Regions from separate parts of the Nesiotobacter zosterae genome, predicted to be linked through region 3. Evidence: predicted binding sites of a transcription regulator. Region 3 holds the regulator's gene; each other region holds the start of a gene.
What was found. The regulator LexA, encoded in region 3, represses DNA repair genes until DNA is damaged. The targets are predictions, from matches to a motif close to TGTTCNNNNTGTGTTCNG.

Region 1 (4,361 bases), 100 kb from region 3:
TCCCTGCGCCCGGCCCAACGTCAACAACATGGTCTGCGGTCAGTACGGCGTCTTCGTCGTGTTCGACCACGACCACCGTATTGCCAAGGTCCCGAAGGTGCTTCAACGTTTCCAGCAATCGGGCGTTATCGCGCTGGTGGAGACCGATAGACGGTTCATCCAACACATAGAGAACGCCCGTCAGGCCAGAGCCGATCTGTGATGCCAGACGGATGCGCTGACTTTCACCACCGGAAAGGGTGCCTGAAGATCGGGACATGGACAGGTATTCCAGGCCCACATCATTAAGGAACTTCAGGCGCTCGCGAATCTCCTTCAAGATACGATAGGCAATCTCGTTCTGTTTCGTGCTGAGCCTTTGATCGATTTCATCAAACCAATGGTAGGCCTGCCTGATTGAGAGCTGAGTGATTTCGCCAATGTGTTTGCCGTCGATCTTGACCGCAAGGGCTTCTGGTTTCAGGCGATAGCCGCCGCAGGCGTCGCAGGCATGGTCAGATTGGAAGCGCGAAAGTTCTTCGCGGACCCACTGGGAATCCGTCTCACGCCAACGGCGCTCGATGTTGCCAATCACGCCTTCAAACGGCTTGGCAGTCTTGTACGAGCGCGTGCCGTCGTCGTAAACGAACTCAATCTTTTCTTTGCCCGTTCCATGGAGAACCTTGGCGCGGAAGTCTTCTGGCAGTTTGGACCAGCCGGTTGTCATGGACTGACCATAGTGCCGGCACAGTGCTTCCAGCGTCTGGGTGTAGTATGGAGAGGTGGACCCCGTCTTGGCCCAAGGCAGAACCGCGCCACCGCGCAGGCTCAGGTTGGGGTCCGGAACAACAAGATCGGCTTCGAATGCAAGCTGAGTTCCAAGGCCATCGCACTTTGGACAAGCCCCAAAGGGGTTGTTGAACGAAAAAAGACGTGGTTCGATTTCGGCAATGGTGAAACCGGAGACCGGGCAGGCGAACTTTTCTGAGAAGACAAGTTGTTTTGGGTCGCCTTTCTCATCGGTCTGATCCGCGAACTCGGCTGTTGCCAATCCTTCGGCAAGCTGCAAGGCAGTTTCCAGTGAGTCAGCCAAGCGTCCGGCGATATCCTCACGCACAACGATCCGGTCTACAACCACATCAATGTCGTGCTTGTATTTCTTGTCTAGGGCAGGGGCCTCGCTGATTTCATAGAAGGTGCCGTCGATCTTGACACGCTGAAAACCCTTCTTCATCAACTCCGCCAGTTCCTTGCGGTATTCACCCTTTCTGCCGCGCACGATGGGCGCCAGCAAGTAGAGGCGCGTGCCTTCCTCAAGGCCCATGATCCGATCAACCATTTGGCTGACGGTCTGACTTTCAATGGGAAGGCCGGTCGCGGGCGAGTAGGGAACACCAACACGGGCGAACAAGAGACGGAGATAGTCGTAGATCTCCGTCACTGTACCAACTGTTGAGCGTGGGTTCTTCGAGGTGGTTTTCTGCTCGATGGAGATGGCAGGCGATAGGCCATCAATTTGATCCACATCGGGCTTTTGCATCATCTCAAGAAACTGGCGCGCGTAGGCGCTCAGGCTCTCCACGTAGCGGCGCTGGCCTTCGGCATAGATGGTGTCGAAGGCGAGGGAAGATTTGCCCGACCCGGACAAGCCCGTCATCACAATCAGACTGTCGCGTGGAAGGTCCAGATCCACATTCTTCAGATTGTGCTCACGGGCTCCTCGAACGGAGATCATCTTCGCTTCGCCGTGGGCGGCCTTGGAAAGGGCCGTATCTTGCGATGGTTTCGTAGTCATTTGCCCTTCCCGGGTATGGCGGCCTGCGTGGTTTGGTGGTTCATGCAGATAGCAATCTGTGTCTGTTTTTGTCGAGGGGCAGGCTAGAGGGATGCGTTGGTGAAAAATTTAACTGGAACATATACGGAACACACTACAGCATTCAAGGGATTTCTTGGAGGCTTTATAATTGACCGCCACCAAAGAAAAGGGTGTTGCCGCGCCGCGTCAATCCCGGCTATATTTAGAACAATGTGTGAACAACCTCCGGTCCCTGCGCGCTCCAACAGGTGTTCAGCCTCCCCTCGTGTGGACAAGACAGGCTATGAAGAGCTCGCCGTTTGCTACCTTGGTTCGGAATAGATAGGTTGCGCAAAAGATTTTTGAATATGGCGATGGCGCATTTGCGCTCGCCAAGACTTGCAGGAGTTTTAAATGGCGGGAAGCGTCAACAAGGTCATTCTCGTAGGTAATCTGGGAGCTGATCCAGAAGTGCGCCGCATGCAGGATGGTCGCCCAGTGGTGAACCTACGCATTGCCACCTCTGAAAGCTGGCGCGACCGTGGCACCGGTGAACGCCGTGAGCGCACGGAATGGCACCGGGTTGTTGTCTTTAATGAAGGTCTTGCGAAAGTGGCTGAGCAGTACTTGCGCAAGGGCTCCAAGGTTTACATCGAAGGCCAAATTCAAACTCGCAAGTGGCAGGATCAGGGCGGTCAGGACCGCTATTCTACTGAGATCGTGCTGCAGGGCTTCAACTCCACGCTGACCATGTTGGACGGTCGCGGTGAAGGCGGCGGCCAAGGTGGTGGCTTTGGCGGCGGTCAAGGCGGCGACTTCGGTGGCGGTGGTGGAAGCGGCTATGGCGGTGACTTTGGCGGAGGCCAGGGTGGCAGTCAGGGCGGCGGCTTTGGCGGTGGAAACCAGGGTGGCGGCCAGCAAGGCGGCGGCGGCTTTGGCGGCCCCGGCGGCGGAATGGACGACGAGATTCCGTTCTAAGGGTTCGCACAACAGTACTTTTTAAGCCTTGCACCTTCGGGTGCAGGGCTTTTTTATTTCGTTCGCCAGAACACAGCACGAAGTGAAGAGCTGCGCGCTCGACGCCACGAAATTCATCTGATAAGCAAAAATCGGGAATTTGGAGGAGGAGAGTGGCACGCCCAAGGGGAATCGAACCCCTGTTTCCGCCGTGAAAGGGCGGCGTCCTAACCGCTAGACGATGGGCGCACTCTGTTCGAACCGTGGGTGTTAGGAGCACCCCGTTCGTTTGTGTGGGGCGGGTTATATTCAGATTACCGTTGGCTGGCAATAGTCAGTCCATCAAAAATCCACAGTTTGAAATAAAAAAAGATAACATATTGATATTGCTAGGGAAGGGGCGTTGATAATTCGCATAGAAAAAGCGCGACTGATCAGCCGCGCCCTCTCGTTCAGATCAGGATCTGTTACCAAGTGCCGGTGTTGGCCATGGATGCCCATGGTTCTTGAGGCTCAATGGGCCCACCCTTCTGGATCAACTCGATGGAGATGCCATCTGGTGACTTGATAAAGGCCATATAGCCGTCACGTGGCGGGCGGTTGATGGTTACACCTTTGCCCTGCAGTTCAGCACATGTCTTGTAAATATCGTCCACCATGTAGGCGAGGTGACCAAAGTTACGTCCTCCGGTGTATTCCTCCGGATCCCAGTTGTAGGTCAGCTCGAGCAAGGGTGCTTTGGTCTCACTTGCCGTCTCCTTGTCTTGGGGCGCAGCCAGGAAGACAAGAGTGAAACGACCCTTTTCGCTTTCGGATCGACGTACTTCTTCAAGGCCGAGCTTGTTGCAATAGAAATCGAGGGACTCGTCCAGATCTTTGACCCGAACCATCGTATGTAGGTAACGCATTAAGTCAGCCCTTTATTTGGAGTGAGATACTGTTACGCTCTGGGAATATAAAAGAGCGCGGCTGGATATCAATGCATGCTAAAGTGAAGCAGGTGACCTTTAGGGTAAAACCATGAGAAAGCACCTTCCGCTAAAGTCACTTTCGCAGAATAAACTGGTTAATACGAAGTGATCCACAAACTTACCCTGATCTATCCACCAATTCAGGATGTGTAGGATGTGCTAATCTTGTAATCAGTACTCCATAAGACCTACTGGATCTTGTGCCTACTGTGAGAAAAAGAACAAAACAGCAGGGGATCATTTAAGCTTTTTTAATTTTTCATCTGGAGCAGCCGTTGGCGAATGATATCCTCGAAGGCGAGGAATCAATCAGGATCGCATTCCCTGTACGGACTGATTGGTCTTGATGCGGCAACGACTACGGGGCATTAAAATGGCTATAAAAACGACGCCTGAAACAGGTTTCGTTGAAGATGTGAGCGACGACGTAGCAGTTGACGTTCTGCAGATTGGCGGAACGATCAAGTGGTTCGACGTCGGCAAAGGCTTCGGATTCATAAAACCAGATAACGATTTGCCGGATGTACTGTTGCATGTGACTTGCTTACGTCGGGATGGATTTCAGACAGCATACGAAGGGGCCCGTGTTGTCTGTGAAGTTCTGAATCGACCACGCGGCTTGCAGGCAATGCGCATTTTGTCCATGGACGAAAGCACAG
Region 2 (4,361 bases), on a different contig from region 3:
GGCTGGCCTGACGCTCGCCCTCTGCCTGAACGCCGGTAAGGTTTTCAGAAGCGCCAATAAGCGCGCGGAACAGGTCGATGTCGTAGTTGTCGTGAACGCCTTGCAGAACAGCTGCAATACGCTCCAGACCCATGCCGGTGTCAATGGAGGGACGCGGCAGGTCGATGCGTTCTGAGGCCAGCTGTTCATACTGCATGAACACAAGGTTCCAGATCTCGATGAAACGATCGCCGTCTTCCTCAGGAGAACCTGGAGGGCCGCCCCAGATATGATCGCCATGATCATAGAAGATTTCGGAGCATGGGCCGCACGGACCGGTGTCACCCATGGCCCAGAAATTGTCTGAAGTGGCAATGCGGATGATCTTGTCCTCGGACAGACCGCCGATCTTCTTCCAAAGATCGAATGCCTCCTGATCTTCAGAGTAGACCGTAACCAGAAGGCGATCCTTCGGCAGGCCAAAATCCTTGGTGATCAATGTCCACGCATGCTCAATGGCCTGTTCCTTGAAGTAGTCCCCAAAGGAGAAGTTGCCGAGCATTTCAAAGAAGGTGTGATGGCGTGCGGTGTAGCCAACGTTGTCCAGATCATTATGCTTGCCGCCGGCGCGAACGCACTTCTGTGAGGACGTAGCGCGCACGTAGTCGCGCTTTTCAAGCCCCGTGAAAACGTTCTTGAACGGAACCATACCCGCATTCACAAACATGAGAGTTGGGTCGTTGCGCGGAACAAGCGGGCTCGACTGCACAACCTCATGGCCATTCTTTTTGAAGTAGTCGAGGAAAGCCGACCGAATTTCGTTCACACCACTCATGAATTAGATGTCCGTCTCTTCTCACAGCTGCGGAACCAAAACGCAGGCCCGCCCTTGAATTGCATTAGTAGGAGCCGCAGTTGCTGCAACAACTGCTTATGGCTTTGTTGCGGTTTTATCTACACACGGCGCAACTGTCCATGCAATAAGCCCTTTGCATCCGGTTCTCCCGCCAAGAAACAGCCGAAATTAAGCGGTTTTAGCAAGGCACCTGCCGCACCTGCACCGTTTGTCTAAGGGCTATTGCTGCATTTTGCCCGGACCGCCAGAAAGCCGCCGGGGATTCGCGAAAGCCACGACTTCAAAACAACAAAGCCGGCGACCTGCGGGCCACCGGCTTTGGGTAATACATGCATGAGTGGCGAAAAGCGCCGTTGGCAGACTTACTCGTCGTCGCCCTTGCCCATATCAGGATCGTCAATCGCTTCGGCAATAAGGCCGGCATTCTGACGGACCGCCAACTCGATCTCCTGAGCAACCTCAGGATTCTCCTTGAGGAAGGTCTTGGAGTTCTCTCGGCCCTGCCCCAGACGCTGGCTGTTGTAGGAGAACCATGCGCCGGACTTTTCGACGATGCCGCCCTTCACACCAAGGTCGAGAAGCTCACCGGTCTTGGAGATGCCCTCGCCATAAATGATGTCGAACTCAACCTGCTTGAATGGAGGGGCAAGCTTGTTCTTCACCACCTTTACGCGGGTCTGGTTGCCAACGATCTCATCGCGGTCCTTGATGGCGCCAATGCGACGAATATCCAAACGCACGGAGGCGTAGAACTTGAGCGCGTTACCGCCCGTCGTGGTTTCCGGGGAACCGAACATCACACCGATCTTCATGCGGATCTGGTTGATGAAGATCACCATGCAGTTGGAGCGGGAGATCGAGGCCGTCAGCTTGCGCAGCGCCTGACTCATCAAACGCGCCTGAAGGCCCGGCAGGCTGTCACCCATCTCGCCTTCAAGTTCCGCCTTCGGTGTCAACGCTGCAACGGAGTCGATCACAAGCACGTCGATCGCCCCGGAGCGCACCAAAGTATCTGCAATTTCAAGCGCTTGCTCGCCTGCATCTGGCTGAGAGATGAGAAGATCATCAATGTTTACGCCCAGCTTGCGGGCATAGATCGGGTCCAGCGCGTGCTCGGCATCCACGAAGGCGCAAATGCCGCCCTGCTTCTGGGCCTCGGCAACAGTGTGCAACGCAAGAGTGGTCTTACCTGAAGATTCCGGTCCGTAAACTTCAACAATACGGCCCTTGGGAAGGCCGCCAATGCCCAGTGCAATATCCAGGCTAAGGGAACCGGTAGAGACGGTCTGCACCTCAACTGCCTGGCCCTGCCCCATGCGCATAATGGAACCTTTACCGAAGGCCCGCTCAATTTGTGACAGCGCTGCATCGAGCGCCTTATTCTTATCCATCTGTGTGCCCTCGACAAGGCGGAGTGAAGTTTGTGACATGCGTACCCGTTCCTTATTTCATGACGGACCGACAGATTCAAAAGGTATGATTGGTGTACTCATTTTGTTCTCATTACGCAAGTCCTCATAACCCGCTGATCTCCAATGGAATATCAGGGATCCGTTCTTCAAGTGTTCTTCTTTGGATAACGCTGAGCAGGCAAAAAAGAAGCCTTTGGACATAGGAATCACACCAGTTGTCACGGCCTCTGGACACTGTTACGACCTTGATAATCAACATAATACGATGGTCACTAATACCATGTCCCAACCGACGAAGCTCGCAGTGATCGGCGCCATTCATGTGGACCGTATTGCTCATGCCGGACGCCCGATTCTCCCGGACACGTCCACTCCCGGAGAAATCTCTGGAAAACCCGGCGGAGTTGCTGCGAACATCGCACGCGCTCTCGCCCGGCTTGACTGCAACCCCGCTCTGATCGGCTGTGTGGGCAATGACCCCGACGGCCTGTGGGTGCGCAAACACCTGTCCGCCACCGGCATTGACGTGAGCACTGTAAAGGTGCTGGACGGCCAGCGCACAGGGTCCTACCTCGCGCTGCACCAGCCGGATGGAAGCCTTCATGCCGCCATTTCCGACAGCGAGATCACGCAGCTGATCCCAAAGCCGGTCGCGGGAAGCCTGACCCCAGCCCTTGAACAGGCAGGCATCTGGCTGGCCGAGACCAACATGGAAACCGAAATGCTGGAGGCAATTGCCGCCGCTAAGGGCGACCGCATTCTGGCGGTCGATACGGTCTCCAGTGCCAAGGCAACCCGGCTTCTGCCCATCCTCGACAAGCTCGACATCCTGTTCACCAACAGGCTTGAGGCGTCGTCCCTTCTGGGCATGGACGCGGATGCTCCGGCCGTGGACATGGCGCAAGCCCTGACGGCCAAAGGGTGCAAGACCATTGCCATTACAGATGGCAGCCGCCCGCTGATCTTGTCCGTGGACGGCAAGGAACGCGTGATTACTCCCCTCCCAGCAGAGCCCAAAGACGTGACTGGAGCCGGTGATGCCTTCATCGCGGGTTTCTTGAGCGCCTACAGTCAGGGCCTTGCTGCCGAACAAGCGGCCTACAGTGGTCTGGCTGCTTCCGCCATCACAGTCGAAGCCACAGGGGCCGCGCCGGACAGCCTGAGCCTCTCAGCCATCGCACAACGTCTTCAAAGTCACTGAGCCGAACAGCTCCTATAAAAAGGTAATGAGGAAATGACCAAGAACACAAAGATCCAGATTCATCACAGCGATGAAGTGGCACAGGCGCTGGCTGAGGGAAAGCCGGTTGTTGCTCTGGAATCAACGATCATCACGCACGGCATGCCTTACCCGCAAAACATTGAAACAGCACGCGAAGTTGAAGCGATCATCCGCGAAAACGGCGCTGTTCCAGCCACCATCGCGGTCCTCAAGGGCGAGCTGCATGTTGGTCTTTCCGACGAGAAGCTGGAAGAGCTGGCAAACGCAAAGGATGTGATGAAAGCTTCCCGCGCTGACCTGTGCACCGGCATTGCCATGGGCCGCAACGCTTCCACCACCGTTGCAGCAACCATGATGGCCGCCCACGCAGCGGGCATTCGCGTGTTCGCAACCGGCGGCGTTGGCGGCGTTCACTTCGGCGCGGAAACAAACTTCGACATCTCCGCAGACCTTGAAGAACTGGCACGCACGCCTGTACTGGTGGTCTCAGCCTTTGCAAAGGCTCTGCTCGACCTGCCAAAGACCCTTGAAGTGCTGGAAACCAAAGGCGTGGCCGTGATCGGTTACGGCTGTGACAAGATGCCAGCATTCTGGTCCTCCACCAGCGATCTGGACACCCCTTACCGCCTCGACACCCCGGAAGACATCGCCAAGGTTCTTCTTACCCGCGAAGCGTTCGGCACCCACGGTGGTGAACTGGTCGCCAACCCTGTTCCGGTTGAAGACGAGATCCCAGCTGAAGAGATCAACAAGTTCATCAAGCTGGCTCTGGCAGACGCTGAAAAGCAGGGCATCAAGGGCAAGGCAGTGACGCCGTTCATGCTGCAGCACCTGTTTGAACAGACCGACGGCCGCAGCTTGGCAACCAACATCGCGCTGGTGAAGAACAACG
Region 3 (4,361 bases):
TCTCTCTTGCGCACCTAAGCACAATTACGTTGGAATACCCCTCCTGATTCACCAATGGCTTGAGGGGTATTCATGCCTGAGAAATCCACCACCCTTACTCATCTGAATTCTTCGGGCGAAGCACACATGGTGGACGTCTCCGGAAAGGCCGAGACCTCTCGCACCGCGCGGGCACGGGGGTCTGTGCGCATGAAGCTTGAGACGCTGGAGATGATCCTTTCCGGCAACGCCAAAAAGGGCGATGTGTTGGCCACAGCTCGCATTGCAGGCATCATGGCTGCAAAGCGCACACACGAGCTTATTCCCCTCTGCCACCCCTTGGGCCTGACCAAGATCACCGTAGACATTTCTGAAAACCGCGACCTGCCCGGGCTGGATGTTGAAGTTCTAACCAAGGTCACCGGCCAGACCGGCGTGGAGATGGAAGCTCTCACCGCTGCCTCAATCACCTGCCTCACCATCTATGACATGGCCAAGGCCGCCGATAAGGCCATGGAAATCACAGATATTCGCCTCATCGAAAAAACGGGCGGCAAGTCGGGCGATTACCTGGCAGCAGAGGAGAAAAGCGCATCATGAGCCTCATCGCTGTCGAAGAAGCCCTCGCCCGCCTTTTGCAAGGTATCGACCCCGTTGCGGTTGAAAGCGTTGCCCTTGCAAGCGCAGGGGAACGCATTCTGGCCGAAGACGTGCATGCAACCCGCACCCAGCCGCCATTTTCCGCTTCCGCTATGGATGGGTATGCGGTTGTCAGCAGCGACACAATGAGCCCCGACAAGCCCCTGACTGTGATTGGCGAAGTCGCCGCTGGTTCCTCCTACCAAGGCACCTTGCAGCCGGGCCAAGCATTGCGCATCTTCACCGGTGCGCCGGTGCCTGACGGTGCCACCGCCATTCTCATTCAGGAAAACGCGCGCCGTGAAGGCGATCAGCTGTTTGCCCTGGAACCAACAAGAGAAGGCCAGTTCATTCGCCCAGCAGGCCTTGATTTCAAGCAGGGCGACGCGCTCCTCACCGCCGGAACCAAGCTGGATTTCCGCGCCCTGTCATTAGCCGGAGCCATGAACCACGCCGCCCTTCCCGTCCGCAGCCGCCCACTGGTTGCCATTCTTGCAAACGGCGATGAACTGGTCGAACCTGGCGAGACACCCGGCCCAAACCAGATCATTGCCTCAAACCAAGTGGGCATAGCAGAACTGGTGCGACGATGCGGCGGGCAGCCGCTCATGCTTGGCATTGCCCCGGATGACAGCGCCGACATAGGCAGCCGGGTCGCTCGCGCCATCAAGGAAAAGGCAGATGTGCTGGTCACCCTTGGCGGCGCGTCCGTTGGCGACCATGACCTCATTCAGAGCACTCTTGGGTCAGCGGGTATGGATCTTCAGTTCTGGCGCATTGCCATGCGTCCGGGCAAGCCACTGATGGCCGGCAGCATTGGCCCAATGAGGGTGCTCGGCCTTCCGGGAAACCCAGTTTCCAGCCTTGTGTGCGGCCTCCTGTTCCTGAAGCCGCTCATTGAGGCGCTACTGGCTCAAACCGCCCCAGCTCACAAGGCCGAACAGACACTGCCCCTCGGCGCACCTCTCAAGCCCAATGACATGCGACAGGACTATCTGCGCGCAAGGATCGAGGTCGACAATCAGGGCAACAAGAAGCTGGTGGCCTATGAGCGGCAGGATTCGTTCATGCTCTCTCTTCTTAGCGCATCCGACGCACTCATCGTGCGTCCACCCCATGCACCTGCTGCGGAGATTGGTGAGCAGGTACCTTACTTGCTGTTTTGAGGAATCATGGTTCTTTACGCCTAAATCAGGCCCAAAACCTATTGTTTTTGGGGGTAATAATCCGTCTTTAACGGTTGCAGAACACAATAGGAACAGGTAGTGTAGTGTTCGCGTTTTGTACCGAATTCACACTTATCTGGGCACCACGACGGGGAAGCTGCCAATGCTGACGAAAAAGCAACATGAACTGCTCATGTTCATCCATACGCGATTGCAGGAAGCAGGCGTTCCCCCTTCTTTTGACGAGATGAAGGACGCGCTGGAGCTTCGCTCAAAATCGGGCATCCATCGCCTCATCACCGCACTGGAGGAGCGTGGGTTCATTCGCCGGCTGCCCAACAGGGCGCGAGCGCTTGAAGTGATCAAACTGCCTGAGACCAGCGGCTATGCCTTAGGCGCGCAGCCCCGCTCCAAGGGCTTTGCCCCCGAGGTGATTGAAGGGTCTCTTGGCAAGAACACTGAGGAGAAGGCTCCACAAGCCGCCACACCAGTTCCTGCCGTTTCTTCCCCATCTGCTGCAACTGCGGGCGCCATGGTAGATGTGCCGGTTATGGGCCGCATTGCCGCTGGTGTACCAATTGAAGCGATTCAGACCCACAGTCATACCATCACCATGCCCGCAGACATGCTCGGCCGGGGTGATCACTATGCCCTTGAAGTGCGCGGTGATTCCATGATTGAGGTCGGGATTCTGGACGGTGACACCGTACTCATCAAACGCGGCGATACGGCCGAAACCGGCGATATCGTTGTCGCGCTTGTTGACGATGAAGAAGCCACGTTGAAGCGTCTGCGTAAAAAGGGCGGCACGATTGCACTGGAAGCTGCAAACCCTGCCTATGAGACCCGCATTTTCGGCCCCGACCGTGTGCGCATTCAGGGCAAGCTTGTCTCCCTATTCCGCAGCTACTAAGCCGCGCGCCCAGTTTTCAACGGCGGGCTGGAAGGCCCGTCGGTACGTTCCATAGGCCGCAACAACCCGCGCAATTTTCAAGCCATCTGGAGTGGGTTTCAGCCATATCGCATGGCTTCCTCGCTCAGTCAGCTGAGCTACATCCAGAACCAGCGGGGCGCGGCAATCCTCAGGAGCCTGCAATTGCGTCACCACCACATCTGCAAGGGCACAGTCTCTGGATAGCCCAGAAAGCTCCTTGGTCACTGCAATACGTATGAACTGGCCCTTGCCTGCGCCTTGATCAGGTGGCTTTTCAAGCCCGGCAATATAAACGCACCCAACTGCATCACAGGTACGGTCATCCCGTAGCGCCCGGTGATCTGAAAAGCTCCGTTTTTCGACCCCGAAGGCCTGCAGGAAGGAAGACGCAACAAATCCTTCCCGAGTTGCAGATACCCTAGGTTCTCCATTTACATTGAAGAATGCAATGGTTCGGCCATTGTCCGAGATCAAGAGATGTGGTGGTTCATAGGCGGCAAAAGCGACCGCTGACAAGCTGAGCGGCAGCAAAAAAAGCAGCTTGAACCTTCCCGGCAGCAGAGCAAACACAAGCACGGAACCCACCATCAAAAACGTGCCCAGCCAGCTCACCAAGCCGATAACGCCCATGTCGCCGGAAAGTTCGTGGACCCAATGGGCCACCTGCAAGATGAGATTGAGGCTCATCCCCATGCCCCAGAAAAACGGCGCTTCCGCACCAAGTGGCATAAACATCAAGCCCAAGATACCAAGAGGCATGGCAACGAAGCTGAAGACCGGCATGGCCAGCAAGTTGGCCACAAGCCCATAGGGCGCAATTTTCTGGAAATGGAATGCCGCGATTGGCCCGATGGCGAACTCGGCAATCAGTGAGGTCGCCCCGCAGGCCAGAAGCCACAGAACAGGCCCCCGTACCAAGGCACCCATTCGGGATTGGCGCTTGCCGCGCCGTTGGTTGCGCCCAACCTCTCGCCAAGCGCCATAGACGGCGATCAGCGCAGCAACTGCAGCAAAAGACATCTGAAAGCCCGGCTGCAACAGGTTTCCAGGTGCAATCATCAAGACAATCAGCGCAGCAAATCCGAGCGTTCTTAGGCTCAGCCCTCTCCGCCCCAGCAAGCTGGCCACAATCACGATGAGAACCATGATGTAGGCCCGCTGAGTGGCCACTGAAGCTCCGGAGAGGACAAGATAAAAACTGGCAAACCCCAATGCGCCAAACGCCGCAATGTGTGATATCTGGCCGGACAAGGCAACGCGGGAAAAAAACGCCAATCCATGCCGAATGGCAAAATATACAAGTGCGCTCACCAAGCTCATGTGCAGCCCGGAAATGGCAAGCAAGTGCGCAAGGCCCGCCATTCGCAGCGCCTCGCGATCTTCCTCTGGCAAGAAACCTCTATCGCCAACCAAAAGGGCAACAGCAAGCCCCCCCTCAGCGCTTGGCCCTAAGTGGTGGAGGATGCGATCTGCAACACCCTGCCGCAACACGGGCACACCATTAAAACCCGAAGAAGGCGCATTGGCAGAAACAACCGTGACTTTCGACAGCGCATACCCGGAGGTCTGCAGCCCCTTGAAAAAGGCATTCCACGCGTAATCGTAGCCGCCGGGATACACCGCGCCAGAGAGCGGCATCAGCC

Region 1: a site for LexA is predicted at 1,888-1,905, ahead of uvrA (excinuclease ABC subunit UvrA). Genes of this name have one in related genera too.
Region 2: a site for LexA is predicted at 2,320-2,337, ahead of recA (recombinase RecA). Genes of this name have one in related genera too.

Annotation. Positions count from the first base shown of each region.
Region 1 covers NZ_JAWXVZ010000002.1:371,743-376,103, forward strand. Annotated here, with positions in the region: gene uvrA (excinuclease ABC subunit UvrA) at 1-1,774, opposite strand, end outside; gene ssb (single-stranded DNA-binding protein) at 2,189-2,752, shown strand; tRNA gene Q3Y58_RS04625 (tRNA-Glu) at 2,906-2,980, opposite strand; gene gloA (lactoylglutathione lyase) at 3,199-3,639, opposite strand; gene Q3Y58_RS04635 (cold-shock protein) at 4,076-4,361, shown strand, end outside.
Region 2 covers NZ_JAWXVZ010000006.1:323,551-327,911, reverse strand. Annotated here, with positions in the region: gene alaS (alanine--tRNA ligase) at 1-814, opposite strand, end outside; gene recA (recombinase RecA) at 1,198-2,265, opposite strand; gene Q3Y58_RS11405 (carbohydrate kinase family protein) at 2,528-3,448, shown strand; gene Q3Y58_RS11400 (pseudouridine-5'-phosphate glycosidase) at 3,482-4,361, shown strand, end outside.
Region 3 covers NZ_JAWXVZ010000002.1:267,465-271,825, reverse strand. Annotated here, with positions in the region: gene trpC (indole-3-glycerol phosphate synthase TrpC) at 1-18, shown strand, start outside; gene moaC (cyclic pyranopterin monophosphate synthase MoaC) at 73-579, shown strand; gene Q3Y58_RS04170 (molybdopterin molybdotransferase MoeA) at 576-1,784, shown strand; gene lexA (transcriptional repressor LexA) at 1,948-2,697, shown strand; gene Q3Y58_RS04160 (ComEC/Rec2 family competence protein) at 2,680-4,361, opposite strand, start outside.